DNA from 4 places in the Paenibacillus sp. 1182 genome. Region 3 is predicted to be linked to each of the others. Evidence: riboswitches for the same ligand, from Rfam matches in the RefSeq annotation. Region 3 holds a riboswitch; each other region holds the start of a gene.

Region 1 (7,695 bases), on a different contig from region 3:
CAGGACAGTGGTTCCCGAAGCTCAGTGTCTACGAGACTGCAGGGCAGCGTGGACGCGCCGAGGAGGGCTGGAACCTCCACCAGTATCATGGTAACTCCGAGTTTTATGCCGATTTTGGAATTTACAGCGTACGGATTCGGGTGCCTGAAACTCATATCGTAGCAGCGACCGGATTTCCCACCCGTGGTGCCGTCCGACAGAACGGACAAAAAATATATCAATTTTATGCCGATGATGTACACGATTTTGCCTGGTCCGCTTCACCCAACTTTGTAGCCGTAGAAGAACCCTTTTCTTCTGCTGAAGTCCCTGGTGTCAAAATCAAGCTCTACCTTGACCCATCGCACAAGGAGCTCAAAGGACGCTATATGAGCGCAGCGAAGGCCGCTCTTTTGTACTACAGCAAATGGTACGGGCCTTATCCATATTCCACCCTGTCCATCGTGGTTCCACCTAAATCAGGCAATGGAGCTGGCGGCATGGAGTATCCGACACTCATCACGGCCGCTGCTGCGGGTAATCTCAATCCTGGCTATAGTCTGGAACGGACATTAGTTCATGAGATTGGACATCAATATTTCTATGGAATGGTAGCCAATAATGAATTTGAGGAGCCGTGGCTGGATGAAGGCTTCACCTCCTATGCAGAGGAGCGACTTATGGAGCAAGAATATGGGCTTACCCCCAACTTGCCATTACAATCGGGACAGGTATCCTCCCCACAGCCGCTAAACCGTGAGTCATGGAAGTACGGCTCGGCTGCTGAGTACGCGCAAAATGCCTACTCTCGAGGCAAGCTGGTACTACGGGGCATTGAACGTCAGGTGGGTATGAAAAAAATGGATCGCATTATGCGGACCTACGTCCAGACGTACCGATTTAAGCATCCGTCCTCACAGGATTTTCAACGTATCGTGGAGAGAGTCACCGGACGCTCATGGAGCCACTATTTTGAACAGTATGTATATGACGGCCAGATGGCGGACTTTTCAGTGGATCACATCACAAACCACAAGCTGGAGAATGGATATGAAGCAGTCGTAACGGTCAGCAAAAAAGGGGCGGATTATCCCAAGATCCCTGTCCAATTTACCTTCAAGGATGGAACCAAGAAATTCAAGGCTTGGGACGGCGCGGGCAAAAGCACAACTTTTCGGATCAAAAGTACTTCTCCCGTTTCCTATGTAACCCTTGATCCCCTATATACCATTGCACTGGAGAACAAGCATATTAACAATACCCTAAAAGCCGAATTGGACGAAAAGCAACAAACCCGTTGGAGTATAAGTGTAACCAAGCTGCTGGAGACACTGCTTGGAAGTCTGTCATGGTGAGGTGTCTATAGATGCGGACTGTTATAAAAGAGGGCTGGGCGCTGGTGCGCATACGATTTTATATCGTTATCATTTTGTTTCTGTATCGATTACTGTGGGGGGTGTTTCTCTATCGGCTGGTACAATCTGCCGTTATCCCGCTACTGCTCCGTTATCCTGATCAGGGTCAAAACGAGCTGGGACAGACCTTGTTTTGGATGGAGAGCCAGATTGCTCTGATGGACAGCCGGGAAGTACATGTGTATTTGTGGATACTACTAGGGGCGACTGTACTACGCATACTGATCACTCCCTTCATTAGAGCCGGAATATATCAAAGCCTGCATACCGATGCGACTGAGCCGCAAAGCCTGTCCTTTTTCAAAGGTATGAAACGCCATGGCATGTCGTCGCTGTTGTATTACATCATCGAGTTGGGACTGCTGCTGATTCCCGCCTTTTGGGTAGTACCGAGACTCTACCCTATTGTAGCAGGTACGCTTCAATCTCCCTCTTACCTGCTGCACTTGTTGCCCTATGCCATGGGATGGATGGCATACGGATGGTTCATTCGGCAGTGCATCCTGTATATGCAACTAGGCACTGTCGGTGGTCACGCCATACTATCGTCCCTGCTCGCCTTCTTTCGCCAGCTTCTCCCAGCTGTCGGTATATCCCTTTTGCTCGGTGCTTGTGTGCTGCTGGTCTTCGGTCTATTTGGCACCGTGGCGATGATTTGGACTGGCATGCTCGCGCTCATTCTCCAACAATCGTATCATTTTGTTACTAGTCTGGTCAGGCTGTGGCATATCAGTTCGCAGTACAGACTATGGCATACCGATATCTCCAGTAGAAGCTAAGCCCTTCCTTTATGTTAATCACTTCATTTCCGTCTGTCGAAAAAACTTTATGCATAACCGCGCAAACGGCACATAACTGAATACTGTTAACAAGATCTGTTCCTGGGACATTAGGAGCAGATTTTTTTTGTAACTTTTTGCAATGAAACATTTGCCAAAGCCAGCCGACTTTGTTACAATAATCGCAGTGAACTGATAGTAACAACTTTGTAATCTTTATTGTAACCTTTATCTCAAAAATATCGTTATTGTGAATACTGCTCTCCAAGGTGCACATCTTAAGTAAAGCCTAATTCCTGGCACCTAGGAAGCGGGGGAACCAGTTTGGGTGAATTGATCTCGCAACAGAGTGGTCATAGGGGAACCTTCTACCGAATCCTTAAGCTAACCTCGCAGGCATTGGAAGGGGTATATTTTTTTTGAAGAAGAAGCTAACGATCGCAGCTATGAGTCTTGCCATTGCCTTTACATCTTTTACATTCGGTGGCGGCAGTGCATTTGCAGACTCCAAGATGGACCAGGTCATCCAAGATGCCAAAGGAACGAACTACAGAAGCGGAGGCACTACACTCGAGGGATTCGATTGCTCCGGCTTCACAATGTATGTATTCAACAAACTGGGAATTAAACTTCCGCATCAATCTGGATCACAATTCAAAATGGGATCTTCTGTATCCCGCGATGAAATGAGGCCTGGGGACCTGGTGTTCTTCAACACCACAGGAAGAGGCATTTCCCATGTAGGTATCTTCGTAGGTGAAGGGAAATTTGCCCACTCCTCGACTTCACGTGGTGTAGTAGTTAGCTCACTGAACGAAAATTATTACGCTAACCGCTATGTCGGTGCAAAAAGAATTATGAGCACAGACGCTTACCATTCTGTAGCTTCAGATATTCCTGATGACGATAACGTAGAATAACTAACGCACAGCAAGCTAACCCTAGCCGCAATTTGATTCTGGCCGGAATCGAATTGCGGTTTTTTATGTCCACAACATCAGCAATGATTATCTTTACTGACGAACTGACACCTCAAAAGGTTTCAATTTTAGCGAACATCGTCGGTTTTACCGTCACCGCTGGGGGAGCATATGAGCAGTAATTCCTTCTTATTGAATGTATACCCGACTTAGGTATGAAATAAACACGCTTGCCATTCCCCTGCAACTTGTCTACAATCTGTTGTTAATGATTGAAGTACCTGTGTAAAAGGAGGATGGAACACATGCCGGCCTCAATATCCAACTATCGGATCGTACCGATGGACGAGCATCAAGCGGCTGCAATCTGTGAGTGGCGCTATGATCCACCTTATAACATATACGGTTGGCTCCCCTGGGAACAAATGAAGGCGCTTGAAGTCGAATTTGGGAGTCCCACGCTTCGCCAAGAGCAATATGTTGCCGTACTGGATGAAGAGAACAAGCTGACAGGATTTGCTCAATATTTTCCTATGATCGGTGTGACCCGGCTAGGTCTTGGAATGCACCCTGACAGATGCGGACATGGCAAAGGATCAGATTTTGTCCGTGCCATTGCAGAGGAAGCCCAACGACGCAACCCGAAGAATGAAATTGATCTAGAGGTGCTCACTTGGAATGGGCGCGCTATTCGGGCCTACAAGGCGGCTGGATTTGAGCTTACAGATACCTATGAACGCCAGACTCCCGATGGCAAAAAACCGTTTTATTGTATGGTATATCGTCCAGACCACCCAACCCAGGTTCTATGATAAAAGCGCCTTCGGCATACAACCACGATGTTGTATAGCGAAGGCGCTTTTATCATCATACGACAGATCATTACAAGCTCAATGACTGCTACGCATTTTTTCAAAAGCTTCATTATATTGTTGGGCTTCCTTAATATCCACGGCCATAATACCGCCATCGTCCCAAGAGGTCAAACGCAGAGTCACGGTCTTGTAATCAATCGTAATAAATGGATGATGATTGAATGCTTCAGATATAGCGGCAACTTCATCCACGAATGCAATCCCTTTCATAAAACTGGAAAAATTATATTTCCGAACGATCCAACGTCCTTCCTCCAGCTCCCAGCCCTCCAGTTTCTCCAGATGTGCTTCAATCTCTTCTTGTGTAAAAGGCATGTTACGAACTCCTCCCCGTTTATACGGAAGCCTTTCGACCGCTTAAATACGGCCAAAACTACGATATATTGGTGTACATATTACCACGGCCCCGTTGATAAATCCATAAGACGGACCTCAAATCAAAGGGACTGACGTCAGCTCCTCGTCCCCAATCAGTACATAGATACGATGCTGCTCCGGCTCATAGATCACAACGCCACTCCCTACAGTGATTGTGGGCTCTGTACCCAGTGCATAAAATAAGTCTTCTGCCAAAGCTTCATTGACTTCCTGACGTCCCGCCGGGTCCAGCCTGTCCCAATCTTCTGCTTCCATCTCAAAAAATTCATAGCTATCTGGGATGCGCCCCACAGCCTCTGTCAAATCGTTCAAAATTTGTTCATACTCACGTCCATGCTTTACTCCCATGCCATTTCCTCCAATGGTTCCGCCATTCAATACATAATCACCTTATTATACCGGAAATTCGCACTTAACAAAAAAGAGAGTTTTGTCGATAAATACTATAATCCGTCTTGTAATGACGCGCTTGGGGCAAGGACGACCCCGGCGGCATGAAAGGATTCAAAATCTATTCTCATGGATGAGGTGTATCATGCAAATTTCAACCATTATCGGACTTGTGCTCGGGATTTTGTCACTGGTCGTCGGGATGATCTTAAAAGGCGCTCCGGTCGTCAATCTGGTCAATAATCCCGCTGCTTACATGATTATTTTCGTCGGAACGGCAGCGAGTATATTTATGGCCTTCCCGATGGCAGAAATCAAACGGATTCCGAAGCTGTTCAAGGTTATTTTCACCGAACAAAAACTGTTAGACCGCAAAGAGCTCATCGGTACGTTTACCGAGTGGGCATCCATTACCCGTCGTGAAGGTCTGCTCGCCTTGGAATCCAAGGTAGAGGAAATCGACGATCCCTTTATGCGTGGCGGCATGCGAATGATTATTGACGGCAATGATCAGGAATTCGTACGGGACGTTCTAATGGAGGATATCAATGCCACCGAGGATCGACATCGCTCTGGCGCGCTGATCTTCTCCCAAGCCGGTATGTACGCTCCAACGCTCGGGGTACTCGGTGCGGTTGTAGGTCTGATCGCCGCTCTGGCCGACCTTAGTGACATGGAAAAGCTCTCTCATGCCATTGCAGCAGCCTTCATTGCGACGTTGCTCGGTATTTTTACAGGTTATGTCCTGTGGCATCCGATGTCCAACAAGCTGAAACGGTTATCCAAAAAAGAAGTCGAGCTTAAATTAATGATGGTCGAAGGTCTGCTTTCCATTCAATCGGGGATATCGACGATCGCCATCAGTCAGAAACTGACGATCTTCCTGACTCCGACCGAACGGGCTACGATGACCCAGAAGGATGGCGATTCCAGTGAGTAAAAAGAGACATGAACCGCATGAAGAGCATGCTGACGAAAGCTGGCTGTTGCCATATTCCGACTTAATGACCCTTCTGTTGGCTCTTTTCATTGTCTTATTCGGTATGAGCTCGCTCGACGCCAAAAAATTTGAAACTATGGCTCAATCCCTGAGTGCAGCTTTTAATGGCGGCACTGGCGTGCTGGATCACTCAGCCGCGAATCCGTCGTCACAATCCATGGATATGGGCAAAAATAAAGAACAAGTGTCACAACCCGTAAAATCGAAAGCTACTTCTACCTCTGAACTGCAAAAACAGCTGGCCCAACGGGAAGAAGAGGATTTAAAAAAGCTTAAAAAACAGATGGATCAATACATTCAAAATAACGGCCTGACCCCGTTGCTGAATACCAAGCTAAACCAATCGCAACTAATGATCACCATTAGTGATAATGCCTTGTTTTCATCCGGGCAGGCCGAAGTAAAGCCGGAAGCAAGAAAGCTGGCCAAGTCCATTTCTAGTATGCTCCAGCAGTTCCCTGGCTATGATGTTATCGTATCGGGTCACACGGATAATGTACCGATCTCCAACAGCCAGTTCCCGTCCAATTTTGATTTGAGCGCCAAGCGCTCTCTGAATTTCTTGCGTATCTTGTTGCTCAATCCAGATCTCGACCCAACCAAGTTTGTATCCATCGGTTATGGCCAGTATCGTCCATTGGCAAGCAATCAAGATGGTCAAGGACGCTCTAAAAACCGTCGTGTTGAAATATCTGTTCTCCGCAAATATCAGAACGGGACACAAGTCATCAGTCCTACCTCAAGCTCGAGTGAAGGTTGATTATGCATATGTTATATGAACAAAGGCACCGCCGCATTTTTATGCAGCTGGTGCCTCTTTGTTTAGTGCTTCCTGTACTTTGCCCTTTCAGATACGACGATCATACGCTCTAGGCTATACGAGCCCCTCTGGCATTAGCTAAGCGTATAATCGAGCATCTGACCAAGCTCCAGCTTCTCAGCCTCTGTCAGATCACGCCAGGCACCTTTCTGAAGGGACCCCAACCGAATATTCATGATTCGCAGCCTTTGCAGTTTTTTAACTTCATAACCGAAGGCTGCACACATACGCCGGATCTGACGATTTTTCCCTTCAGTCAGGATAATACGGAATACATACTCAGATACACGCGTCACCTCACAAGGTAGCGTCCGCTGACCGAGTATTTTCACCCCGCTAGACATGCCCTGCACAAAAGACGGTACGACAGGGCGGTCCACTGTTACAATATATTCTTTCTCATGCTTGCCTTCTGCCCGTAGAATCTTATTCACAATGTCTCCATCGTTGGTAAGTAAAATGAGACCTTCCGAATCCTTATCCAGGCGTCCAATCGGGAATATCCGCTGCGGGTGCCCCACAAAATCAACAACATTGCCTCTAATGTGGCTCTCCGTTGTACTTGTAATGCCCACCGGTTTGTTCAATGCAATATAGACGTGATCAGACTTATCGCGCAGTGGCTTGCCGTTCACGCGAACATCATCGCCTTCTTCCGCTTGACTACCCAGCACAGCCACTTCGCCGTTAATCGTCACGCGACCGCTCTCTACCAGCTTGTCTGCCTCCCGGCGCGAGCAAAAACCGGTTTCGCTGATAAACTTGTTAATGCGCAACCTGTGTACCCTCCATTTCTACTAACACACTTCCTCCTGCGCCCCAGCCCGTTACTCCGGCTTGGCAATCGGAAGCTGCACCAGGGCTGTCGTTCCCTCTCCCTCTGTGCTTTCAATATCCAGTGTGCCTTTATGACTCTGTATAATACGCTGGCTGACCATAAGTCCTAGTCCTGTACCTGTTTCTTTGTTTGTGAAAAAAGGTTCTCCCAACTTGGACAGCATTTCTGCGGGAATACCCGCTCCCTGGTCCCGTATGAAGATTTTAACGTTTTCTCCCTCCAAGAACAAATGAATCGTGATGATGCCACCTTTACTCATAGCCTCCATGCTATTTTTAAGTAAATTAATGAATACTTGCTT
Region 2 (7,695 bases), on a different contig from region 3:
GTAACTGTCCCCAATCGCTACAGCTTCCTGCATGGGAATGCTCAGATGATTCGCCAGATAACGCAATGCATTACCTTTAGACGCGTCCTTATGCTCGACTTCAAAGTTACGGTCTGAAGAGATGACCATGTTTAGGCCCTGAAAACTTTGGTAACGCTCACGGCCCCGATCCAATTTGGCTTGATCAAAGGAGAAACAAAGCACGTTATAAATCTCCACATCCAGTGGAATGTCCTCATATGAAGCGATGCGGGTATGCCCGGTCTGTTCATATTGTTTTTCGGCTGCGTGTAATAATGTATCTAGCGAAATATCCGGGTTGGCGCTCAGCAATCGATCCATTTCAACAGCAAGTAGCTGATGTCCGTTTTGTGGAGAATAAATAGCGCGGTCTGTCATGACCTCATAGTAAAAGTCGTTATCGTGCAGCCAGCTCAGCACTTCAAACGTTTCACTGCGGCCCATAGGAGTAGAGGTTAACTGACGACGATGCACATCGTGTACGGTTGCCCCGTTTGCTCCAATGACGGGAGTTATAAGTTCTGCTTCCTCTAGCTTTGTCCAGGCGTCATAAGCGGCTCTACCAGTGGCAATTGTCACCTGAACGCCTTGCTTTTGTGCTTGGCGTATAGCCTCCGCGTTCACTTTGCTTATTTTTCCTTCCTCGTTCAGCAGTGTTCCATCCATATCAATCGCAAACAGTTTCATTTCTCTCCAACTCCTGTCTTTCGATATCTCTGTGATAAATCTTGAGTTCTAGCTAAGCAGTCTCATATTTTATGAGGGGACAACAACTTCAATATCATGATGTTGCAAAATTTCCAGCATTGCTGGTTCTGGCAAGCGATCGGTGATCACGATATTAACTTCAGATAAATCAGCAAAACGATACGGGAAATTAATTCCGAATTTCGAATGGTCCGCAAGGATGATCACCTGATCCGCCTGTTTCATCATCTGATGCTTCAGCATACCGTCTTCTTCATGAATCAGGCTTAGTCCGTGAGATGATATGCCTCCAATCCCGATAAAAGCTTTGTCTACAAAATAGTGAGACAAAGTGGCGATTACGGACGAGCCATATACATACCGGTGCTCTTTTTGCAGGCGGCCTCCCAACAGATGAATGGAGACACCGTCTTTTCCAGATAGTACGTCGGCCTGATTAATTGAATTGGTGATAACCGAACATTCCTGCACATTCAGTCTTTCTGCACACGCCTGTACGGTGGTAGAGGAATCCAATATAATACGATCCCTATCTCGTACCATGTTGGCAGCCAATTGTCCGATCACTTGTTTCTCCTCAGATACAGTAAGCAGTCTTTCGTTATAATTTCCAATTGGATCGTGATGCAGTTTAGGGAGAAGGGCGCCGCCGCGGGTGCGAATAATTTTTTGATGCTCCTCAAGTTTTACCAGGTCTCGACGGGCCGTATCCCGTGAAACATTAAAAATTTCACAAATATCATCCACCGAAATACGCTTGTGAAGCTGTAAGTAATCAACGATTTTTAACATTCGTTCTTCCTGATACATAGAAAGCTCCTCTGATATATAATGATTTCGGTATCTCGTAAGTGATTATAAGTAAATGTAAGTGATATTGCAATCATTTATCATGATTTTTCAGGGATTAAATGATTCTAGATAAGTTAATGTAAGTGGACATGCATTTTGTAATGATAAAAACTGCTTTTTTTAAAATTTCAAAAATAAGTATTGCCATTTGTTATTCTATTTGATATACTCTTTCTTGTCGCCAAGTTGGCGCATAATAATAAGGCCCGTTGGTCAAGGGGTTAAGACACCTCCCTTTCACGGAGGTAACAGGGGTTCGAATCCCCTACGGGTCATTGTTGTCTTTATAGACTACATGTTGCATGCTTAAGGGAAATTCCTGAGGTCTGGTCTAATGGCGGACAGCTTGGATGAACAGCATGAGCCATTAGCTCAGTTGGTAGAGCACCTGACTTTTAATCAGGGTGTCGAAGGTTCGAGTCCTTCATGGCTCACCATTTATATTTTGTTATGCGGTCGTGGTGGAATGGCAGACACGCTATCTTGAGGGGGTAGTGAGCGTACGCTCGTGGAGGTTCGAGTCCTCTCGACCGCATCAATGGAATGAACGGAAAAGTCTCTCGCGGTAGAGGCTTTTTTTATTTGTGTAATGATGTAATAAAGTAATGATTATGATGAAATAATGATTCCATAGTATAATATAACGCCATAATGTTATAGAATGATAAGTATAAACTTATGAAGTGACGGTGAAAAATATGGACACTCAACTGTTAGGAAATATATCAGAAAATATTTTGGGCTTGTTTCCGATTGTGAAGAAGAAATTTTTCACCTACGGTCCGCTCGATTTCCCATTACACTTGTCGCCTAATAACTTTCAGGTGCTAATGCTCCTGCGTGAAGTACGTTCGTCTACGGTATCTGATTTATCCAAACAGCTCAATGTCTCACGTCCGAACATGACTCCTCTTCTGGACAAACTGGTGGAGCATGGGTTGGCTGACCGCCAGTCGTGTGATTCGGATCGCAGAGTCGTGAATGTGGCGATTACACAGGAAGGCGATGCTTTTTGTGAACAGGTATTTCATACCTTCTCCAATAAAATTCAAGAAAGACTGGTGTATCTGCCAGAAGAAGATTTATTGCATCTGAGTGAAACTTTGAATGAATTGAAGCATATTTTACTTAAAATCGACAACTCTGCTACGTGATTGGCGTAAGTGGACTGGCTTAAAGACCGCCCTTTCTTCGGAAAACAGGCGGTTTTTGTTGCGTGTTGTGGTATAATGGAAACCAACATACATAATTCGGTAATTTTAGCATACGTGATCTTTGAAATGGGAACAGAGAACATGATATCGTTATTTGAGAGCCTGCTAGGGAGGAAGGAACTTCTATGCAATCTATTTACCATCGCATCGAGGAACTCATCAAGGAACGGGGAATGACGAAAAAGGCGTTCTGCCAGCAGTTAGGCATTAGTACAGGGAACTTCGGGGATTGGAAAAGAGGAAAAACGACGCCGGGCACGAATAAACTCATTGAAATCGCTTCTTTTTTTGATGCGAGTCTGGACTGGATTATGCTGGGTCGAGATATACAGGGTGAGGTGCTAAAGGAGTCGCAAGACCCTTATTTTTTTGACGCTTCAGGGCAACTGAATTGCCAGGGGGAACCGCTTAGTGAGGCGGAAAGAAATTTTATACTTGAGTATATTGAATTTACCCGCTTTCGTAAAGAGAAAAACCAGCGCAATTCTACTATAGGGTAATGGTTGCTTAGGATTTAATGGGGATTACTAATGAGTAAGGCTGAAAAATGAAAATTATTTCAGAAAAAGTTACTGTTTCGGAGGGGAAACATTTTGGGAGATCAAACTATTTATCAACGGATTGAAGCTTTGATTAAAGATCGGGGAATGACCAAGAAGGCATTTTGTGAAAAGCTTAAAATCAGTTCAGGGAATCTCGGTGATTGGAGAAGGGGGAAAACAACGCCGGGTACCACTCATTTAATTCAGATTTCGGACTTTTTTAATGTATCGCTCGATTGGTTAATGAAAGGGATTAAGCCGGGAGAAGGCGTACTTCAGGAGCAGAAGGCTGCTTATTTTTTTGGAGTGATGGGGCCACTGAATTGCCAGGCAGAAGATCTTGAGACGGAAGAACAGAATTTTATTTTAGAATATGTTGAATTTGCGAAATATCGTAAGCAAAAAAGTGAGAAGGATAAAACAAAGCCGGAATGATTTTTTTGGCTAAAGATTGTCTGGGTTGAAAACCCGTAAACGAACTGGAGGGGTTCGCTTTACGGGTTTATTTGGTTTCTTGGTGATATGGAATGACCTGTATGTAACTGGAATGCTTGTTGGATTTAGAGTGGCGATGCCTCCTTATAATCGTTATCGTCGATGTTCAGAATTGCAGCAACTTGTTTTCTGTACCTTTGTGCTTTGCGGGTGCCGTGAATCAGATTGGACAAGCGTGAAGGCGGAATATTGTGTGTCTCACAAAATGTTTTCTGATCCAGTCGAAGTTCGACAAGCCGTTGTTTGATGGCCCACCCGAAGGAGGTGACAGGCATTTTGTTGTTCAAAAGAAATCGCCCCTTACGGATTCTTACGGAATAATTGGTGTGTTATAATAATCATCAGTAAACATGTTAGAATTAACCATCTGAAACTATGATACACTTTTATACGTGTTTTTACAATCGTAAATACGTTATTTCGTCAAATTAATTACTTAGTTAAGTGCTAGGTGGTTCTGATAATCCGTAAGGGGGCAACATTAATGCATAGTTCAGCAAGCGGTTATCTTTATGCAGGACGGTATTATTATCGCTCATATATGTAAGTTAAAATAATTATAATATTTTTGTTTACAAATAGTTGATGAGAGAGTATAATAAATCTGTTGCCTCAATACATTATGATTTGCGGTCGTGGTGGAATGGCAGACACGCTATCTTGAGGGGGTAGTGGGCGTACGCCCGTGGAGGTTCGAGTCCTCTCGACCGCATTATATGCAAGACCTAGTTAAAAAAGCATCCTGACACGGTTTACGTGAAAGGGTGCTTTTTTTGTTAAGCATTTTCGTTATATTCTTTAGCCACGGAAGCCACGGTTGCAACAGGTCGTTTATTAACTGTGATAATGAAGAATGTCAGTTTTGCTGCAAAAGCTTCTCTATATCTCCCGCCAGTTTATCTGGAGTGGTTTGCGGTGCATAGCGCTTAAACACGTTACCTTCTCTTGTAATTAAGAATTTAGTAAAATTCCATTTGATCGCTTTGGACCCTAATACCCCCGGAGCTGTTTGGGTCAGGTAGCGAAATAAGGGGTGTGCTTGATCGCCATTGACATCTGTCTTGGCGAACATCGGAAAGGTGACACCATAATTGATCTGGCAAAACTCGGAGATCTCCTCACTGGAACCTGGCTCTTGTTTGGCAAACTGGTTGCTGGGAAATCCCAAAATTTCGAGCCCCTGTTCATGATACTGGTCATATAGCTCTTGTAGCGCTTTGTATTGGGGGGTTAACCCACATTTGCTGGCAGTGTTCACGATAAGCAGAACGTTCCCTTCAAATGTGGATAACGGAATTTGTTTCCCTTGCAGGGTTTGCGCATCATATTCATAAACGGTCATAGCATCTCTCCTCATTCAATATTCAGCAATTAAATTTTAGACAATTTAAAGAAGGGTTGCAAGCCTGGAAAAGCTGTATAAAGCCTTCAGGCGCTGTAAAATCGTATTTTGCTCAAAACAGTAAATCGCACCGCAAATGGAGCGAATTAAGTTGTTTCTTCTTATAAAAGCGGGTTAAATCGGTGTTTAGCTGGTACATATAGCGTATTTTCTTCTCTTTTTACAAAAAAAGGCCAATAACGCTTTACCCTACGCCAATATTGACATGCTTGTCATTTTCAAAAAGGGATGAAAAACAGAGATTAAAGGAGATGTGAGAAGCATAGTTGCATTGTAAGCGTTATTATTAATCTTCTATGCTCTAAAGCCCGATTTATAACCCTGCAGTTGAGCTTTACAGTCTTCCATGCGCGGGTGTATGATTCAAGACGTAATTTCAAATTAACTTGAATGAAGCAACAACGAAATGTCTATAGCGCTGAATTTTGCAGTTGCAAAAGCGGGGGAACCAATCGAGACTGTACGGCTTCGGAAGCCGTGTGTCTCATGGGGTGAATTTTCCGGTCAAGTGCCAGAAATAGGGCGACTCTCACGTCCGAATCCGACAGCTAACCTCGTAAGCGTACAGGGAGAGGCAACAAACCGCCGTGTGCAGCCATGGTTTATTTTATCATGGATATGTCAGAAGCCGGAGGAAAGCCTTTTTCCTTCGGCTTCTTTTTGTTGTCTTTTTATACCGGGAGAGGAGCTACTGATGGAAGGTCGGTTAATTATTGTCACTGCACCGAATGAAGCGGGCAGAAGTTTTGTGAAATTGCTTATTTTCAAAAAATTGGCGTTTGCAGTTCTCACGAATAGCGCCCAGGAGGAACGACAGCTCAAAAAAATGGGTGTGGAGCACATTGTCCGCATCAATACCATGCAAGCGGGAAAATGGAATTTTCCAAAAAAAGAAATTGGTAGTGTGTATTTGTTCGAGAACAGCTTGAATCTGACTTGCCGTTTCCTGCAAATATGTCGACCACTAACATCGGAATCGATCTATGTTATTACACACGGCTGTAATCCACAAGGAATTTATCGGGGATTGGGAGCGGACCATGTGATCTACACATTGAACGGAGAGGTGGGTTTTCTGCTGAACGGATAAGCACTTATGACATAGTTGTTTTATGATTTTATGATGGAATAAGAATGGCGATCTGAGGATCGATACGGAGGGTATAAACATGATGGATATATACATGCTGCTCGTCATGGCTGTGAGTTATGGAGTGATACTGCTGTTTGTACGCTGGTGTGATGCGCAGACCTCTAAAGGAGGACGAAGAGGATGATCGTTATACTCGGGCTTACGGCTATTGTGTTTATGTATTTAATCTACGCACTCCTGAACCCTGAAAAGTTCTAGTCACTTGTAGGGATAGAGCGGGCGGGAACAACAGATCTGAGCATTAAAGCATCATTGGTAGCAGGTTTTCGCAAACGTGTGCACTTCATAGATGGTCTAATCGGGTCTGTTGTTCCAAACGCAGGAGCATTTTGAAGGAGGAATAGAGGATGGAGCTGCTTCAAATTGGAATTGTGATCGTTATATTGCTGCTCTTGGTAAAGCCAATGGGTACATATATGTATCATGTATTCTCGAATGAACCGAATCGAACGGATCGGATTTTTGGCAGAACAGAAAAGCTGATTTATAAGGTAGTAGGCTTGAAGAAAGTGGAGAGCATGCGTTGGACTACGTATGTTATGAGTTTCATTGCTACGAACGTCGTGCTTGTGGCAATCAGCTACTTGCTGTTGCGTTTACAGGGAATGCTTCCCGGTAATCCGGCTGGAAACAGTAATATGGAAGCATCACTAGCTTTTAATACGGTAATCAGCTTTATGACGAATACGAATCTCCAACATTATAGCGGAGAAAGCGGGCTTACGTATCTGACACAGATGGCGTTCGTCACGATGATGATGTTCACTTCGGCTGCTTCCGGTTTTTCGGTTGCTGCGGCTTTTATGAGAGGATTGACGCGGCGCGGTGAAGGGATGGGCAATTTCTTTCAAGATTTTATTAAAGCTATTATAAGGATTTTCCTGCCACTGGCCTTTGTGCTTACGCTGGTGCTGGTGGGATTGAAGATACCACAGACGCTACAGCCTACGGCGGATCTTACGACGCTGAGCGGAACACAACAGCAAATTTCTATGGGACCCATTGCTTCTCTGGAGTCCATCAAGCATTTGGGGACGAACGGGGGCGGTTATGCGGGAGCTAACTCTGCGCATCCTTTTGAAAATCCAAGTCCTTGGACGAACGTGCTGGAAATTTTGGCAATGTGGGTAATGCCGGCTTCGTTGCCGTATACCTTTGGATTGTTTGCCCGTAATCGTAAGCAGGGCTGGATTATTTTTAGCTCCATGATGGTATTGTTTCTAATTTTTCTATCCATTACGTATGTGTCTGAGAAGACAGGTAATCCGTTAATCCAGACACTGGGTGTGGATGCTTCTCAGGGAAGCA
Region 3 (7,695 bases):
CGCCATTAATACCCAGTCCATCATCAACGCATACACTGAATATTTCACGTGTCGCAATATCACGAGGGACCAGATTTCCATAAGCCGGATACTTTTCTTCGAGGAAATACCATGGCTTACCGTCCTTATACGTCCAAATACGACCGCCTTCTCCCCTTGCCGACTCGGACATGAGACGCAGCTTGTCATCACCTGGTATAGCCGTCGGATGAATCTGGATAAACTCACCGTTCGCATAGCGTACGCCTTGCTGATACACTGCACCGGCAGCCGTGCCCGTATTAATGACGGAATTCGTGGTTTTACCGAAAATAATCCCGGGGCCACCAGACGCCAAAATAACTGCATCCGCCGCAAAAGTCTTCACTTCCATCGTACGCAAATCCTGCCCGCAAATCCCTCGACAGATGCCTTCATCATCCAGTACAGCCTGTAAAAACTCCCAGTTCTCGTACTTGGTCACCAAACCCGCAGATTCCCAGCGCCGTACCTGCTCATCGAGAGCGTACAGAAGCTGCTGTCCTGTCGTCGCACCGGCAAAGGCGGTCCGATGATGCTGGGTACCGCCGAAGCGGCGGAAGTCCAGCAGTCCTTCCGGTGTCCGGTTAAACATGACGCCCATGCGGTCCATGAGATGAATGATCCCCGGAGCCGCTTCGCACATCGCTTTTACCGGAGGCTGGTTGGCCAGAAAGTCCCCGCCATAGACTGAATCATCAAAGTGAATCCAGGGTGAGTCCCCCTCACCCTTGGTATTAACCGCACCGTTGATGCCGCCTTGAGCACAAACGGAGTGGGACCTTTTGACCGGAACCAAAGAAAATAAATGAACGTGAACTCCCGCCTCTGCCGCCTTGATCGTAGCCATTAGACCTGCCAGACCGCCGCCCACGACAATAATGTTGGATGCTGCCATTTCTGCTCACTCCTTTTTTTCAGGATTTTAACCAAATCCCCTTTTACGTTTGAAAATAGAATCTCAACACGATGTATAATTGATATGAGTCGTTTATAGTAGCTGTTTAAAAGCGCCGCATTGCACCAAGGCAGTTGCCGTTTCCTGAAATTCCGCACTGCGGAATGCAAGCAGGGAAGCGATGAAGCCGATAGACACCACCACGAACAGGGTCATACAGATATAAGAAGATACTTTTTGCGCACGTGGTCCCACGGTAATCCCCCAACTAACCATAAATGCCCACAGTCCGTTAGCAAAGTGAAAGGATGCCGAAACGACACTGATTAAATACAAAATGAAATAAACCGGGTTCGTCACGATGCCATGCATGACTCCGCCTAGCTCCTCATGGGTTACATTACCCAGAGCCACCTGAAAGCGCGTGTCGTATACGTGCCAGATAATAAATACAAATGTAATGACGCCGGAAATACGCTGGAACAGAAAGCGCCAGTTACGTGAATAGCCGAATCTTTTGACATTCGGGTCAGCCTGATAAGCAATATACAAGCCATAAATTCCGTGGAACAGTAATGGCAAGTAGATGAATAACGTTTCTAGCACAATAACCAGTGGCAAACCATTCAGGAAGGCCACGCTGCGATTAAATCCTTCCTTGCCGCCCTCCACCGCTGTGAAGTTCGTCACCAAATGCTCAACAAAAAATAGAGCCAGCGGAATGACGCCAAGAAGCGAATGCAGCTTTCTGGAATAAAATCCTCTCATCTAGGTCATGCTCCCTTCTCCCGATAATAGCGTTTTCAATAGTAATATAACATATAAATTGACAGTTTCCGACAGGAAATGTCCAACAAGGTGTCCCTTATAAGGAAAAACAAAAGTGTGAACATCTTGTGTCGCTTTCATGTTACTCCTTTTCGGCTTATAATGGAATTGCAATATACGTATTAATTATTATGTCTTTTTTGCATATAGAGAGGAAGTGGATGATTTGTTTGAGGATTTGAACGCTTTTGCCGTCATTGTCGAGCAGTCCAGCCTGAATAAAGCCTCCAAACTGCTGAATCTGTCCCAACCTGCCCTGTCTCGCAAAATTGCCAAGCTGGAGGAAGAGCTGGGTGTGAATCTCTTTGATCGTCGGGGCAAACGGCTCGAAATTACGTCCACTGGCCGATTTGTTTATACATTCGCGCTAGAGCAACGGCAACGACAGCTTCGCTTTTTACAAAAGCTGTCCCAGCACAAAAATGAAGCCCAGAGTATGCTTACACTCGGCGCAAGCCTCACGACGCTCCAAACGACGCTGCCTACCCTCGTCGAAGCTTTCATGAGCAAGCATCCTCAAACCGAGCTGAAGCTGCTCACCGGTAAAACCCATGAAATCGTCGCCTTTGTACGTGACAAAAAAGCAGACGCCGGTATTGTCGGGTCTGCCATTCATGAAGCTGGACTGCGTTGCATTCCGCTATTTGATGATCATTTGGAGCTCGTCGTTCCCATCGGACATGAATTAACGGTCAAGACAGGAACAGCCTCGATGAAAGATCTGCAAGGATTGCCGATGATTATTTTCTCCAAAGGGACCTGGTACCGCAGTCTGACGGATGACTTGTTCCAGCGCAGCGGCATCATGCCGGATATCCGTATGGAAATCGACTCTTTCGAGGCGATTGTACGCCTGCTTCCAACCTGTAAGGCTTCAGCCTTGCTGCCCAAATCCTATTTGCGTAGCGAACTATTGCGGGATAATGGACTCACTGCATTGTACTTGCCCGATTTGAAGGAGACACGCCGAACGACCTCCCTCATTTACTCGGAGACGACCGATCTCGGTCCGACAGCACGACGCTGGATTAGCGAGACACGGGCTTCGTTTGCAGGCTACCGTATGGTGTAGAGGGTTTAATCCTCTTCATTAACATTAACAACCTCATCCTCAAAGCGACCGATATTGTCATTCGAACCGATGATGACCATAATATCGTCTGCTTTTAGCCGATCCATAGCCGTCGGTGCGATCAGGATACCGTTCGCTGTATGAAGCGCCACGACGCTACAACCAAAGCGAGTACGGGCATTTAGCTCTGCTAGCGTTTTGCCATTCAGACATGCAGGTACATTGAGTTCCACAATACTGTATTCCTTAGACAACTCCAAATAATCGAGCAAATTAGGCGTGACTAGCTGGTGAGCCACCCGGATACCCATATCCCGTTCTGGATAAATAATCCGGTCCACACCGAGCTTTTCTAACGCACGCCCGTGCAGCACAGATATGGCTTTGGCTACAACTTTTTTCACACCCAGCTCCTTCAGCAAAATGGCGGTGAGGATGCTTACCTGAATGTCATCACCAATAGCAACAATGCCACAATCGAAATTACGGATGCCCAGTGATCGCAACGAGTCTTCATCGGTAGCGTCCGCCACGACAGTATGTGTCAACATCTCACTCATACTGTCCACAACATCCTCATTCCGGTCAATGCCTAGCACCTCGCACCCCATATCCACCAATTGCAAAGCCAGGCTTGAGCCAAACCGCCCCAAGCCAATAACTACAAACTGCTGCGTTTTCATATCTACTCGAAAACTCCCTTATCCTATAATCATTTTACCTTCCGGATGACGATATAATTCTTTACCCTTTTTCGGCCCCAGTGCATAAGCTAGCGTGAGTGGCCCCAGTCTACCTGCAAACATCGTCAGGGTAATCACCAGCTTACCTATGACTGTTAAATCAGGTGTAAGCCCCATCGACAGCCCCACCGTACCAAACGCAGACACCGTCTCAAACAAGATCATCAGAAAATGATGATCTTCGGTTGCCGACAAAATCATGGTCACCCCGATCACGAACAGCAACCCCAGCAGTGTAATGGTCAAAGCCTTGTAAATTCGTCCCTGCGCAAGTCGGTACTTGAACAGTACAATATCTTCCCGCCCCCGCAGCATCGAAATCACTGCTCCAATGAGCAGGGCGAATGTTGTGGTCTTAATCCCGCCTCCAGTGGAGCCAGGGGAAGCCCCAATAAACATGAGTATGATGATAAAAAACTGCGTAGCCTGCCGCAAGCCTGCGATGTCCAGCGTATTGGCACCTGCGGTACGGGGAGTAACGGACTGGAATAAAGATCCCAGTAGCTTACCACCCCAATCAAGCGAGCCAAGAGTCTTTGGATTCGTAAACTCAAATACAAAAATCACGAGCGTGCCGACTACAATCATAGCGCCCGTCATGCTGAGTACCACCTTGGTATGCAAGGACAGTCTCTTGCGCTTGCGATATTCTGCCAGGTCTGACATCACTACAAAACCAATGCCGCCAGAAATAATTAGAAACATTGCGGTAAAATTAACAATCGGATCATATACATAACCTGTCAAGCTGCGAAATTCACCGAATAAATCAAAACCAGCATTGTTAAACATGGAGATGGCATGCCAGATTCCAAAATAAATCGCCCTGCCTACAGGCATATCAAAGGACCAGCGAACCGAGAATATCGTAGCGCATACGCCTTCAATAACCAGTGAGTACAGTAATACCTTACGGATTAACCCGACAATTCCCTCTACAGAAGTCTGATTCATCGCTTCCTGCAAAATGAGACGCTCCCGCAAGGAAATCCGACGCTTGAACACCAGTGCAATCAAGGTAGCCATGGTCATAAAGCCAAGACCGCCGATCTGGATCAGCGCAACGACGACAACTTGACCAAAAGTGGTAAAAAAGAGCCCGGTATCCTTTACGACAAGCCCGGTTACACAGGTCGCAGAGGCGGCAGTAAACAAAGCGTCTATAAACGCAAGTGGCTTTCCTGTTGTATTGGAGATCGGCAGCATTAACAATAAACTACCTATAAGAATGATAATGGCAAAGCCCGCAACGAATATCTGCGGTGGAGAAAGCCGAAGCCAGCTTGCATTGGGATTCATCTATTCATCACTTCTCTCCTAATCCTTAAAACTATAAAAACAGTGATTTAATACGGTGTAAGCTCGCTACGCGTTCCATTTGATCTTCCGATCGTCGTTGCCCCTGAATTTTTTGATTTTTCCAAACCTTAAGTAACTATAATTAGCATTCCCTGAATACAGGAAGAATGCATGTCAAGCACTACTCGGCCCCCTGTGCTATTGGCGGGCAGTAGCGAAAGGGGCAGAATTGTTCTGAAGAAGCGAAGCGTTTGCCTTTATCTCCGGATTTTAACCATTAAAGGGGGTATACAATCAAAAAATCCGGGGATAACAGCAATCGGAAGAATAATCTGCACCCGCAGCGGTCTAACCAATCCAAACACTTTTATACGCACAAAAAAAGACACCGGAAAACCGAGTGCCTGACTTGGTTCCTGCTCATAGCCTACGAGGTTAGCTGACGGATTCGGGCAGCACAGTATGCCCTATTTACACTTCCGATCCAGCAGGATCGGTTGTAAAATTCACCCCAGTAACATGGTTCCCCCGTTTTCCCATAGAAATTCGGCTCAACTGTATATCATTACCTATGTATTTCATAGGCATTGCCTCAAGATTATAATCCTTCTATATCCAGATCACAAAACCAATTTCGCCGAAAAAACGTGAAATTGGCTTTATTTTGCGAATGGGCATCGTTTAATCGCAGCTTATCTAATTTTATTGGAACTTTAAAGTGCTTTCACTCTATTTTCATGAATATCGCTGGTCTGTTGGCGGGAACCTGTGCAGTATGATATCTTTAATGGATGTTCTTATTTACAGATTAAGGAGGAAACTCATGAATCCTATCGGGAAACCGGTCGTGCTCACGGCCAACTTCAAAAAATTAGGCTTGCTGGGCGGGATTGGCCTGATTTGCTTTTTTATCTTTCAATTGCTTATTCCCTCGCTTAGCAATCCGAGTCCAGAATCAGTAATGAACGCAAAGGTCATCAGCAAACAAGAAGCGGTCATACACGCATTGGACTTCGCCCGCTCCGAGCTGGGCTATACTGAATCACAGCCTGAGGAGCCTGTCGTGACCTATCAGGCCGAAACAGATTTGTACGGTTATTTATCTAGAGAAAAACTGCTTCAACAGTACGACCGTACATGGAAAAAACGTTACCCTTACGAAACCTTTCGGGTCGATCTGCCTGAATCCTCAGCGAAGAGTAAACTGCAAATTCATGTGGATTTATCCACTGGGAAGGTCGTTAGCTTTAAACGGATCACCTCCAATACCAATTACACACAGGCTGATATTTCTACGGATGAACAAGCACGTAACAGGCTTGTACGTGTGGCTGAGGACGGCATGACGCTCGAAGCCAAGGAGCAGGCGGCCGGAGTATGGGTCAAGCGCTTTGGCTTTAAGCCGTCGGATTTGAAGCTCTCGACCACTGAACAAGAAGGCGGATTAAAGTATACCGTAGACGATAAAAAAATCGGCGCCTCGGTACTTACACTGGCTTTTACTTTTGAAGACGGTGATGTTCGCTCCTTCACCCAAAGCTTTTCGGCCCCGTCGTCCTATACCGATTATATCGAAAAGCAAACATTTTGGGCGAATTTGATGACCTATGCGGGTTATGCCCTATTTAGCTTTGTACTGGGTGTACTTGCCATTGTGTATGCGTCACTCACCCGACGACATACTTCATTTGTACGCGGCATTGTTCTATCCGTTGTATACTTTATTGCTAGTATAGCTGGGACCATGAACATGCTGCCTTTATTGCAAGCAGAAGCAGGCGGTAAGGGCATGCTTATATTTCTTATGGTTTTCCAGATTGGTGTTACCTTCGTCATGGCTGTAGCGCTCTACTTCTCCTTGGTCGGCGGTGACGGGCTTATGCGTCAGGTTGGACTGAATGCATGGCCGCGTGCGAAAGAGCCGGGCTACGGGCTGTATGTGCTTCGCAGTATGTATGTTGGCTACTTGTGGGCCTTTATTTTGCTCGGGGTACAATCCATTTTGTTCTTTATACTGGAGCGCACATTTAATACATTCTCCACCACAGATGCCACGCAATCCCCTTATAATATGGCTTATCCATGGCTACTGCCGATTATGGCCTGGATGGCAGGTATTGGAGAAGAGACTGTCTACCGTCTGTTTGGTATTCCGATGGTCAAAAAAATAGTAAAAAATACTTTTGTTGCGTGTCTGATCACCACGCTGATTTGGGCACTGGGACATACACTTTATCCAATCTATCCGGTGATTTCCAGACCTATTGAGCTGACTTTTCTTGGTTTGCTGTTCAGTTTTGTGTTCCTGCGTTACGGCTTTATTGCCGCCATGTTCAGCCACGTTATTTTTGACAGCATTTTAATGGGACTTAGTGTGATGAGCCTGGGAGACACTGTGAATGTGAGCGCTGGTCTATTCTGGATCTTACTTCCAGCCATCGTGGGTTACATCATTTATTGGTTTAGTCCTAAAAAGCCAAATCGAATTATGTTTGAACCTATAAAAAAAGAGGAGCCGTATTCTACGACTCCTCCTCCCGAAGGGCAGCTATAATCTGACGCGCAAGCTTATCCCCAATAGAGAGAGGCCGGAAGTCTTCGACACTGGCCTCTCTTATTTTTTTGAGCGATCCAAAATGCTTAAGCAGTAACTTACGCCGTTTCTCGCCGATGCCTGGAATAGAGTCCAGCCGGGAAGTTACCATAGATTTGCCGCGTTGCTCGCGGTGGAACGTGATGGCAAAACGGTGAACCTCGTCCTGAATCCGTTGCAGCAGATAAAATTCTTCGCTATTGCGTGCAAGTGTCACGGCCTCAGAGGACTCTCCCACTAATAG
Region 4 (7,695 bases), on a different contig from region 3:
CATATTCATCTTCTCTCGTATTTGTTAAAGGCGAATGAAATTGATGGATCAGATAGCCGTGAGCGCCATGTATCTCAACCGTATCAAAACCGGCTTCCACCGCGCGGCGCGCGCCTTCTTTGTATGCCTGAACCAGTTCCCTGACTTCTGCTGTCTTTAAGGCGTGCGGCTTTTTAAGGCGTTCGCTAAAAGGAATCGAAGAAGGACCCACAGGTTGCTCAGCATCTTCGGCCTTGCGTCCAGCGTGGCCTAGTTGAATGCCAATTTTGGCACCATACTTGTGAACTTCCTCTACAATCTTACGATATGCAGGAATATGTTCGTCACTCCAAATACCTAAATCACGATCCGTAATACGTCCATCAGGATGAACCGCTGTCATTTCCACAATAATAAGACCAGCACCTCCTACTGCTCGGCTCACATAATGGACATGATGCCAATCCGTCGGATTTCCATCCTCGGCCTCCACACTGAATTGGCACATCGGGGGCATAACAATCCGATTTTTTAAAGAAAGCCCCTTTAATTGATAAGGAGTAAACAAGTCGGTCACTTTTATCCTTCCTTCCTTCAATTCCATGTCTGTATAATTATGAATTGCAACCCCATTATACACCAGCTGTCACGGGATACCGAATCCGTTGTAAGGCTAAAACTTGCGAAAATGCTCTTGTTTTCGGTCATGTTTAAGAGAATATGTACGTTTAGCTCCATCATCTTCATTGATAATCATTTCATCGCGAACTTCTTTCCAGACGTTTATGAGCCTAACTTGGTAACCAGCATATTTTTAATAGGACAGGTACATAATAGTCGAGAGCACCACTAGGTACCACTGCACGAAAAGGGGGGATACATATGCCGTACAGGGGAGTGTTGCCATGCTTGGCACTGTTACTAGCATTTTCAAGTTTACCCGTTCACGCGGATGCGCCTCCCAAGATCGGAACGCCCCATCCCAAGGAAGCAGCTGTTGCTTCTTCTGTACATCTGAGTACAGATCGAGCTACTCCTACATTAGCAATGTTGCGTAAAAAACATGCGGACATTTTTAAAATGTGCGGCCCACACACCCGCCAAATTGCCTTAACCTTTGATGATGTGCCCGATTCTAGGTATACGCCGCAGGTTTTGGACGTATTACACGCCAACGGCATCAAAGCCACCTTTTTCATCGTCGGTCACCGTGCGGAAAAGCATCCGGGGATTATACGTCGTATTATCCGTGAAGGCCATGCTATAGGAAATCATTCCTATACTCATCCGGATTTTAGGAAGGCTACACCAGAACGCTTTCGCAACCAGATTACAAAAACAGAACGTATTTTACAAGCCAGCGCAGGTTTTCGCCCCAAGTTGATTCGTCCACCCTACGGTGAAATTACAGAGCCTCAAATAAAGTGGGCACGTCGTCATGGCTACATGATTGTCAACTGGAATGTAGACTCTCTCGACTGGAAGGGACTAAGTAAAACACAAATTCAGCGAAATGTGATTCCAGCTACAGGGCCTGGCTCTATTATTTTAATGCACGCTGGTGGAGGTCAAAGTTCCAACTTGCAAGGCACTGTCCAAGCTTTGCCGGGTCTAATTCACTCTCTAAAAGCTAAGGGCTACAAATTTGTGACAGTCCCCCGGCTACTCCACACATCGGAACGAAAATAACAGTATGTTTATAATTGAGGTCCAAGCTAAAGCAACGTAAAAAGGCTGTCTTACCAGCAGAAGTATTCTGCTCGTCAAGACAGCCTTTTTACGGATAGGACCTGATAAGAGTCCGACCTAGATATATACGGATATAGGCGTTATGTTTACATAATATATATTATGTTTAATTAAACTGTATATACGTACAATGCTATTTATCAATAACGTACAGCTTCACATTTTGAAATCCAAAGTCGTTCACAAATGATTTGTTGCCTGGAATAAAGATATCAATCCGCTTTCCTGTAATGGCGCTGCCCTGATCGCGAGCGACAGCTACAAAAGAATGATCCGGCAAACCTGGATGGGAGTAGCCTGTAACCAGTACTTTCGTGCCCATCGGAATGACGTTAGGATCTACCGCAATTGTACCTAGTTTAAGCGGATTGCCGTAGTAGTCCACTGCGCCCCATTTACCATTCTCATCGGCTGCGGCAGAATACGCTGAAGCCTTAACGTCAACTATTTTGCTATAGTTGAATGTTTTACCCCAAGCTTCAATCGTTGGCGCCTCATTCGCTGCTGCTTTCTCCGTAAGAAGCTGCGGCTTCGATTCCGAAGCTGCCTTTACACTTTTTTCGCCAGGCACCTTAATTTGCAGACCTGCATATATATTGCTGGAGGCAATGTTTGGGTTAGCCTTTGTTAGCTCGTCTACCGATACTCCATAACGTTGAGCAAGCAAAAAGAAGGTATCGCCCTCTTTGGCAGTGTGAAGCGAGGCAGCATCCGCTATTCCAGCTGTCTGTGCCAACCCTGCAATAGCTGCGGCAAGCACCGCAATTTTCATCGTTTTACCAATATGTTTTAAATGTTTCAAAGATATGTACCTCCTCTTTTATGCCTGCGAAGTTAGCTGTCGGATTCGGACTCAGGAGAAGCCCTATGCTTGTGCAATTCACCCCTAGGCATATTCCTCATCGTCTTATGACGTATCGGAATGGCTGCCGTTGTTACGTCCCCCGCACTTCCCATAGTTTGGGCCAGCATTTCAGCGCTTGTCTAACCGCATGCTGTCCCGGTAAGTTTTGGCTTACTGCATAATATCACAATTTTGTAACCTTATCCGCATGAAAATGTTGGGAACCCTGAACATCATACTACACTCGTTACAATTTTGTCATTAAGAAATCGATATTTGTTACGAAAGTATGGGGAAATGGTGACAAAATAAGAAAAGCCCTCCGTCAACGGAGAGCTTTTTTATGATTAGACCAGCACTTTCTTACAATACTTTGGCAAGAAAATCACGAGTGCGATCATGGCTTGGAGTGCCAAATACCTGGTCTGGTGCACCCTGCTCCACAATTTGACCGTTATCCATAAAGATAATTCGATCGCCTACCTCGCGGGCAAAGCCCATTTCATGCGTTACAATTACCATTGTCATACCGCCTTCGGCGAGCTTCTTCATTACATCCAGAACCTCTCCAACCATTTCAGGGTCCAATGCAGAAGTCGGCTCATCGAACAGCATTACGTGCGGCTGCATGGCCAAAGCACGCGCAATCGCAATACGTTGCTTCTGACCACCGGATAGCTGGTTCGGATAGGTATTCTTCTTATCCTCGAGCCCCACGGTACGCAGGAGTTCTAATGCAATTTTTTCCGCTTCCTTACCTGACTGTTTTCTAACCTGCGTCGGTGCAAGCGTCAGGTTCTGCAACACTGTTTTGTGTGGGAACAGATTAAAATGCTGGAACACCATCCCCATTTTTTCCCGGGTTACATTAATATTATGACCACGAGCTGTAATCGGCTCGCCCTCAAATAAAATCTCCCCATCCGTCGGCTGTTCTAACAGATTCATACAACGCAAAAACGTACTCTTCCCCGAACCGCTGGGACCGATGATAACGACAACTTCTCCTTTGGCGATATCTATATCAATGCCTTTTAAAATCTCATTCTTGCCGAACGATTTACGCAATTGTTTAACGGTGATCACTGGCTCTCAACTTCCTTTCCCATAAACCAAGCAGCTTAGACAAGCTGAATGTCATTACAAAATAAATAGCGGCTGTGATTATGAACGGACTTAATCCTTCGTAGGTAATATTCTTAATGACCTGGGCTTGATACATAATATCCACCATACCAATAGTCGAAATAATGGAGGATTCTTTAATAATTGTAATAAACTCATTACCTATAGCAGGCAAAATAGATTTAAACGCTTGTGGCAAAATGACGTGACGCATAGCTTTGCCTCGTCCCATACCCAATGAGCGTGCGGCCTCCATCTGTCCACGGTCTACTGCCTGGATACCTGCACGGAAAATTTCAGCCAGATATGCCGAGCTATTCAGAGACAATGTGATTATACCGGACTGGAGTGGAGTAAAATTGACACCCAGCGTCAAAGCAATCCCGTAGTGAATGATCATGAGCTGCACCAGCATAGGTGTGCCACGCAGGATCTCCACATATGTGGTACCTAACCACTCAATGATGCGTATACCACTCATCCGCAACAAGGATACGATCAGACCAATGATAAATCCAAACAGTACTCCGAGTGCAGACAGCAACAGAGTGTAACCAATACCCGTAGCGTAAAGACTGCGGTATTTCCAAAAAATATCTACGATGTTATTAGAAGAAACCTGTCGATCTGCCGAGAGTGCACTCGCTTCTGTAGAAAACTTTTCAATCGACCCGTCCGCTTTCAGGCGAGCCAACGTTTTATTTACAGAGGCAAGCAATTCTGCGTTCCCCTTGCGTATACCTACAGCAGTTTCTGCTCCGGCATCCTCAGGTATCGCTTTGGCAAGTGTTACGGTCCCATCTAACGTGTACCCTTTAGCAACCGTATCTTCGATCACAACAGCGTTGATACGCTGGGTCCGCAGCTGGAGTACCAGATCGGATATTTTGTCCAGTGAGGTTACAGAGGCATTGGGTACTTTTTGAGCAATTTCTTCCTGAATACTCCCCTTTTGCGCGCCAATCTTCTCGCCTTTCAAAGCAGCCATCGTAGGATATTTGTCTTTATCCTCTGGGCGTACCATAATGACTTGCTTGGAGCGATAATATACATCTGAAAAATCAATGCTTTTTCTACGCTCATCCGTCGGTGTCATACCGGACAGTACCAAGTCTACGCGACCACTTTGCAGAGCAGGTAGCAAAGAGTCAAAACTCATGTCCTCAGGGACCATCTCCGCACCCAAATCTTTGGCGATTTCCTTCGCGATTTCCACATCGAAGCCAACAATAGTATCCTTACCGTTAATAACTTTATGAAACTCATACGGCGGAAAGTCGGCACTCATGCCCACTACAAGTTTTTTCTGTGGCTTTGCTTCCGTTCCGTATGCATTGAGCATGGGAAGACCCGTCAACAGCAAGATAACCGCCGTCAAAACCAGGGCGGTAAAACGATATGCCTTTTTCAATCTTTTTTTCTCTCCTTAAATTCTTTATAATAAATAAGATTGTGTCATTATAAATGAATATGCATGATTATGCAATGAATGTTATAGTACAATTTCAGCATACCTAGCGCAGTACCTACATTACAGCTTATATAAAGGAGTTTTCAGCATGAATTTTAAACAGACCATTCAAAAGACAATTGAGCAGCATGCCCCACGCTTTAAGGACATTTCGTTATATATTGGGGCAAATCCTGAACTTGGAAACGAGGAATTTCTGGCCGCTGCCCGTTTAAAAGAAGAACTCATTTTTCACGGTTTTGAGGTCCAGGCACCCGTATTGGGCATAGAAACAGCCTTTATTGCAACTTACAAAGCTGAAAAATCCGGACCGATTGTTGCTTTTCTGGCAGAATATGATGCTCTGAAAGGTTTAGGACACGCCTGTGGGCACCATCTGATATGCATGATGAGTACCGGTGCTGCCGTTGGCCTCAAGTCGATCATCGACGAAACTGGTGGAGAAGTACGGGTATACGGCACACCTGCCGAAGAAACTCGTGGTGCTAAGGTCCCTATGGCCTCTGCCGGTTTGTTTGATGATTGCGACATAGCACTTATGACGCATCCTTATGATCGTTACGAAAAATCAGGCAAATCGCTGGCGATTGATGCTGTACAATTCGAATTTTTTGGTCAATCCGCTCACGCGGCTGCCAGCCCGCACGAAGGCATTAACGCGCTGGACGCTGTGATTCAAACGTTCAATGGCATCAATGCGTTCCGTCAACAAGTAAAAAGTACAGTGCGTATCCATGGGATCATTAATCAGGGTGGGCAAGCAGCCAATATTATTCCTGATTACGCCTCAGCCCAATTTTATGTAAGGGCCGCTACACGTCAAGAACTGAACCCGCTGACTCGCCGTGTTATTCAAATTGCTGAAGGAGCTGCTTTACAGGCCGGGTGTCGTTTGGAGACCTCCAATTATGAGACTTCTTATGATGAAATGGTCACGAACCGTGTACTTTCCGATGCGTTTACCGCAAATTTGGTGCAGGCTGGCATTTCGCAAGAAGATATAACGGAAGGCGAAGATCATGGCTCCATGGATATCGGAAATGTATCGCTTCATTGCCCTGCTATCCATCCTTACATTCAAGTTATTGACGAGAAGCATGCCTTGCATACACCAGAATTCCGCGATTTGGCGATGCAGGACCGAGCCATGGAAGGAATGCTGCTGGCTGCGAGAACTTTGGCATGGACTGCTTGCGATGTAATCACGAATCCTGAACTGCTAGCCCAGATAAAAAAAGAATTCGCTCTGCTGAATAACGAACGCTAAATCTTAATTCCGTGTTATTTCAGAAAGGAGTAGCCAGCCATCATGGATAGTATGAGTAGCTTTTGGACGTTGTTTATTGTGATAGACCTCATCATTTTTTGGTTTATATTCCGTGCATTACGCAGGAACCGGGGAAACAGAAAAACACGGCGCCGGAATGCTTTTTTCCTCAGCTCCCCTTCTCCTTCTTCCCTTACGCAGGAGCGTCATCCAGAGATTACGGAGCTGATGCAGCTATTGGAGCAATCCATTCCCGTCTCCTATGCTCATAGCGTAAGGAATCGTGTAATGGAAGCCCACCCAGAGATTACGGAGCAAGAATATGATTGGCGTTGGCATGAGCTAAAACGATATTTTATGCTATGCGCGATTATGAATCGTGTGCCTATGTTCAGTAGTGATGTGGATGAATTATGGCACGAAATGTTGATGTTTACCCGCGAATATCAGCAATTCTCGGAAGCTTTTTTTGGTCGTATGCTTCACCATGCGCCCCATTCTGGCGGCTCTCAGCCGATGCCGGAGGAGCGTGCGTGGTTTGATTGGTTGTATGTGGAATGCTTTGGCTGGAACCGCTATAGCGCCAGTTTGTGGGGGACTTTTTTTAATCATCCATTACCGAACGACGAGCTTTCACACTATTACAAACTCACAACTTCGGCGCAGCCAGCAGGTAACCGTTGGAATACTCAGGAGAATATAGCCATTTCACAGCAAGCCCAACAAACGGTTCATAAGATTGTACAACATCTGCGCGAGCGGGTGAATAAAGCGGTGGATGATCCTGAGGGTAAGCAATTGCCTAAGGTCAACTATTTACAGGTCGACTATCTGTTATTAGCTGTTGTATGGTATTCATGGTATCAACCTGAACAATTTGCCATACACATGCACCCGGATGCTACAGGCAATGCCGGGTTAGCTAGCTCATCTGGTTGTAGCTCGGCAAGCGGCTGCTCGAACTGGGATACGCATCACTCGCATCATCATTCCTCCCATGACAGTTCTCATCATGGAGGCTCTTCTCACCATGATTCAGGCGATTCTGGTAGCCATTCTTCGTGTAGCAGCGGCTCTTCATGTGGAAGCAGCTGTGGTGGCGGGGGCGACTGATCATAGCAAAAAAGGGAATTCCTCAGCCAAACACTGGCTAAAGGGATTCCCTTTTTCATTAATATGAATATGGTGTTCCTACTCCGTTCAGTCCGTCTTTGTGAGCAAATGGTAAATATCCATATACGCTTCGGCTGAAACATCCCA

Evidence for each region. A riboswitch is a leader RNA that binds a small molecule or an ion and turns the genes downstream of it on or off. The one in region 3 is predicted to bind cyclic di-AMP.
Region 1: it holds a riboswitch for cyclic di-AMP, as region 3 does, so the genes downstream of both, JOD82_RS28185 (C40 family peptidase) here and JOD82_RS17235 (TrkH family potassium uptake protein) in region 3, are expected to answer to the same signal.
Region 2: it holds a riboswitch for cyclic di-AMP, as region 3 does, so the genes downstream of both, JOD82_RS15590 (hypothetical protein) here and JOD82_RS17235 (TrkH family potassium uptake protein) in region 3, are expected to answer to the same signal.
Region 4: it holds a riboswitch for cyclic di-AMP, as region 3 does, so the genes downstream of both, JOD82_RS02150 (3D domain-containing protein) here and JOD82_RS17235 (TrkH family potassium uptake protein) in region 3, are expected to answer to the same signal.

Annotation. Positions count from the first base shown of each region.
Region 1 covers NZ_JAFICR010000023.1:42,818-50,512, forward strand. Annotated here, with positions in the region: gene JOD82_RS28175 (M1 family metallopeptidase) at 1-1,334, shown strand, start outside; gene JOD82_RS28180 (hypothetical protein) at 1,346-2,173, shown strand; cyclic di-AMP (ydaO/yuaA leader) riboswitch at 2,450-2,587, shown strand; gene JOD82_RS28185 (C40 family peptidase) at 2,593-3,093, shown strand; gene JOD82_RS28190 (GNAT family N-acetyltransferase) at 3,399-3,905, shown strand; gene JOD82_RS28195 (4a-hydroxytetrahydrobiopterin dehydratase) at 3,984-4,283, opposite strand; gene JOD82_RS28200 (hypothetical protein) at 4,401-4,694, opposite strand; gene motA (flagellar motor stator protein MotA) at 4,882-5,676, shown strand; gene JOD82_RS28210 (flagellar motor protein MotB) at 5,669-6,496, shown strand; gene rluF (23S rRNA pseudouridine(2604) synthase RluF) at 6,631-7,332, opposite strand; gene JOD82_RS28220 (PAS domain S-box protein) at 7,384-7,695, opposite strand, start outside.
Region 2 covers NZ_JAFICR010000007.1:115,795-123,489, reverse strand. Annotated here, with positions in the region: gene JOD82_RS15645 (Cof-type HAD-IIB family hydrolase) at 1-708, opposite strand, end outside; gene JOD82_RS15640 (DeoR/GlpR family DNA-binding transcription regulator) at 778-1,539, opposite strand; tRNA gene JOD82_RS15635 (tRNA-Glu) at 1,785-1,856, shown strand; tRNA gene JOD82_RS15630 (tRNA-Lys) at 1,943-2,018, shown strand; tRNA gene JOD82_RS15625 (tRNA-Leu) at 2,034-2,116, shown strand; gene JOD82_RS15620 (MarR family winged helix-turn-helix transcriptional regulator) at 2,280-2,735, shown strand; gene JOD82_RS15615 (helix-turn-helix domain-containing protein) at 2,921-3,295, shown strand; gene JOD82_RS15610 (helix-turn-helix domain-containing protein) at 3,389-3,772, shown strand; gene JOD82_RS15605 (hypothetical protein) at 3,898-4,119, opposite strand; tRNA gene JOD82_RS15600 (tRNA-Leu) at 4,462-4,544, shown strand; gene JOD82_RS15595 (glutathione peroxidase) at 4,689-5,174, opposite strand; cyclic di-AMP (ydaO/yuaA leader) riboswitch at 5,641-5,813, shown strand; gene JOD82_RS15590 (hypothetical protein) at 5,929-6,324, shown strand; gene JOD82_RS29780 (potassium-transporting ATPase subunit F) at 6,508-6,585, shown strand; gene kdpA (potassium-transporting ATPase subunit KdpA) at 6,735-7,695, shown strand, end outside.
Region 3 covers NZ_JAFICR010000008.1:131,407-139,101, reverse strand. Annotated here, with positions in the region: gene sdhA (succinate dehydrogenase flavoprotein subunit) at 1-916, opposite strand, end outside; gene JOD82_RS17250 (succinate dehydrogenase cytochrome b558 subunit) at 1,010-1,684, opposite strand; gene JOD82_RS17245 (LysR family transcriptional regulator) at 1,911-2,816, shown strand; gene JOD82_RS17240 (potassium channel family protein) at 2,822-3,499, opposite strand; gene JOD82_RS17235 (TrkH family potassium uptake protein) at 3,518-4,858, opposite strand; cyclic di-AMP (ydaO/yuaA leader) riboswitch at 5,268-5,420, opposite strand; gene JOD82_RS17230 (CPBP family intramembrane glutamic endopeptidase) at 5,682-7,412, shown strand; gene uvrC (excinuclease ABC subunit UvrC) at 7,381-7,695, opposite strand, start outside.
Region 4 covers NZ_JAFICR010000001.1:431,421-439,115, reverse strand. Annotated here, with positions in the region: gene JOD82_RS02160 (NADH:flavin oxidoreductase/NADH oxidase) at 1-556, opposite strand, end outside; gene JOD82_RS02155 (polysaccharide deacetylase family protein) at 862-1,668, shown strand; gene JOD82_RS02150 (3D domain-containing protein) at 1,862-2,530, opposite strand; cyclic di-AMP (ydaO/yuaA leader) riboswitch at 2,537-2,705, opposite strand; gene JOD82_RS02145 (amino acid ABC transporter ATP-binding protein) at 2,936-3,658, opposite strand; gene JOD82_RS02140 (ABC transporter substrate-binding protein/permease) at 3,645-5,108, opposite strand; gene JOD82_RS02135 (M20 family metallopeptidase) at 5,257-6,435, shown strand; gene JOD82_RS02130 (glycine-rich domain-containing protein) at 6,478-7,548, shown strand; gene glgA (glycogen synthase GlgA) at 7,636-7,695, opposite strand, start outside.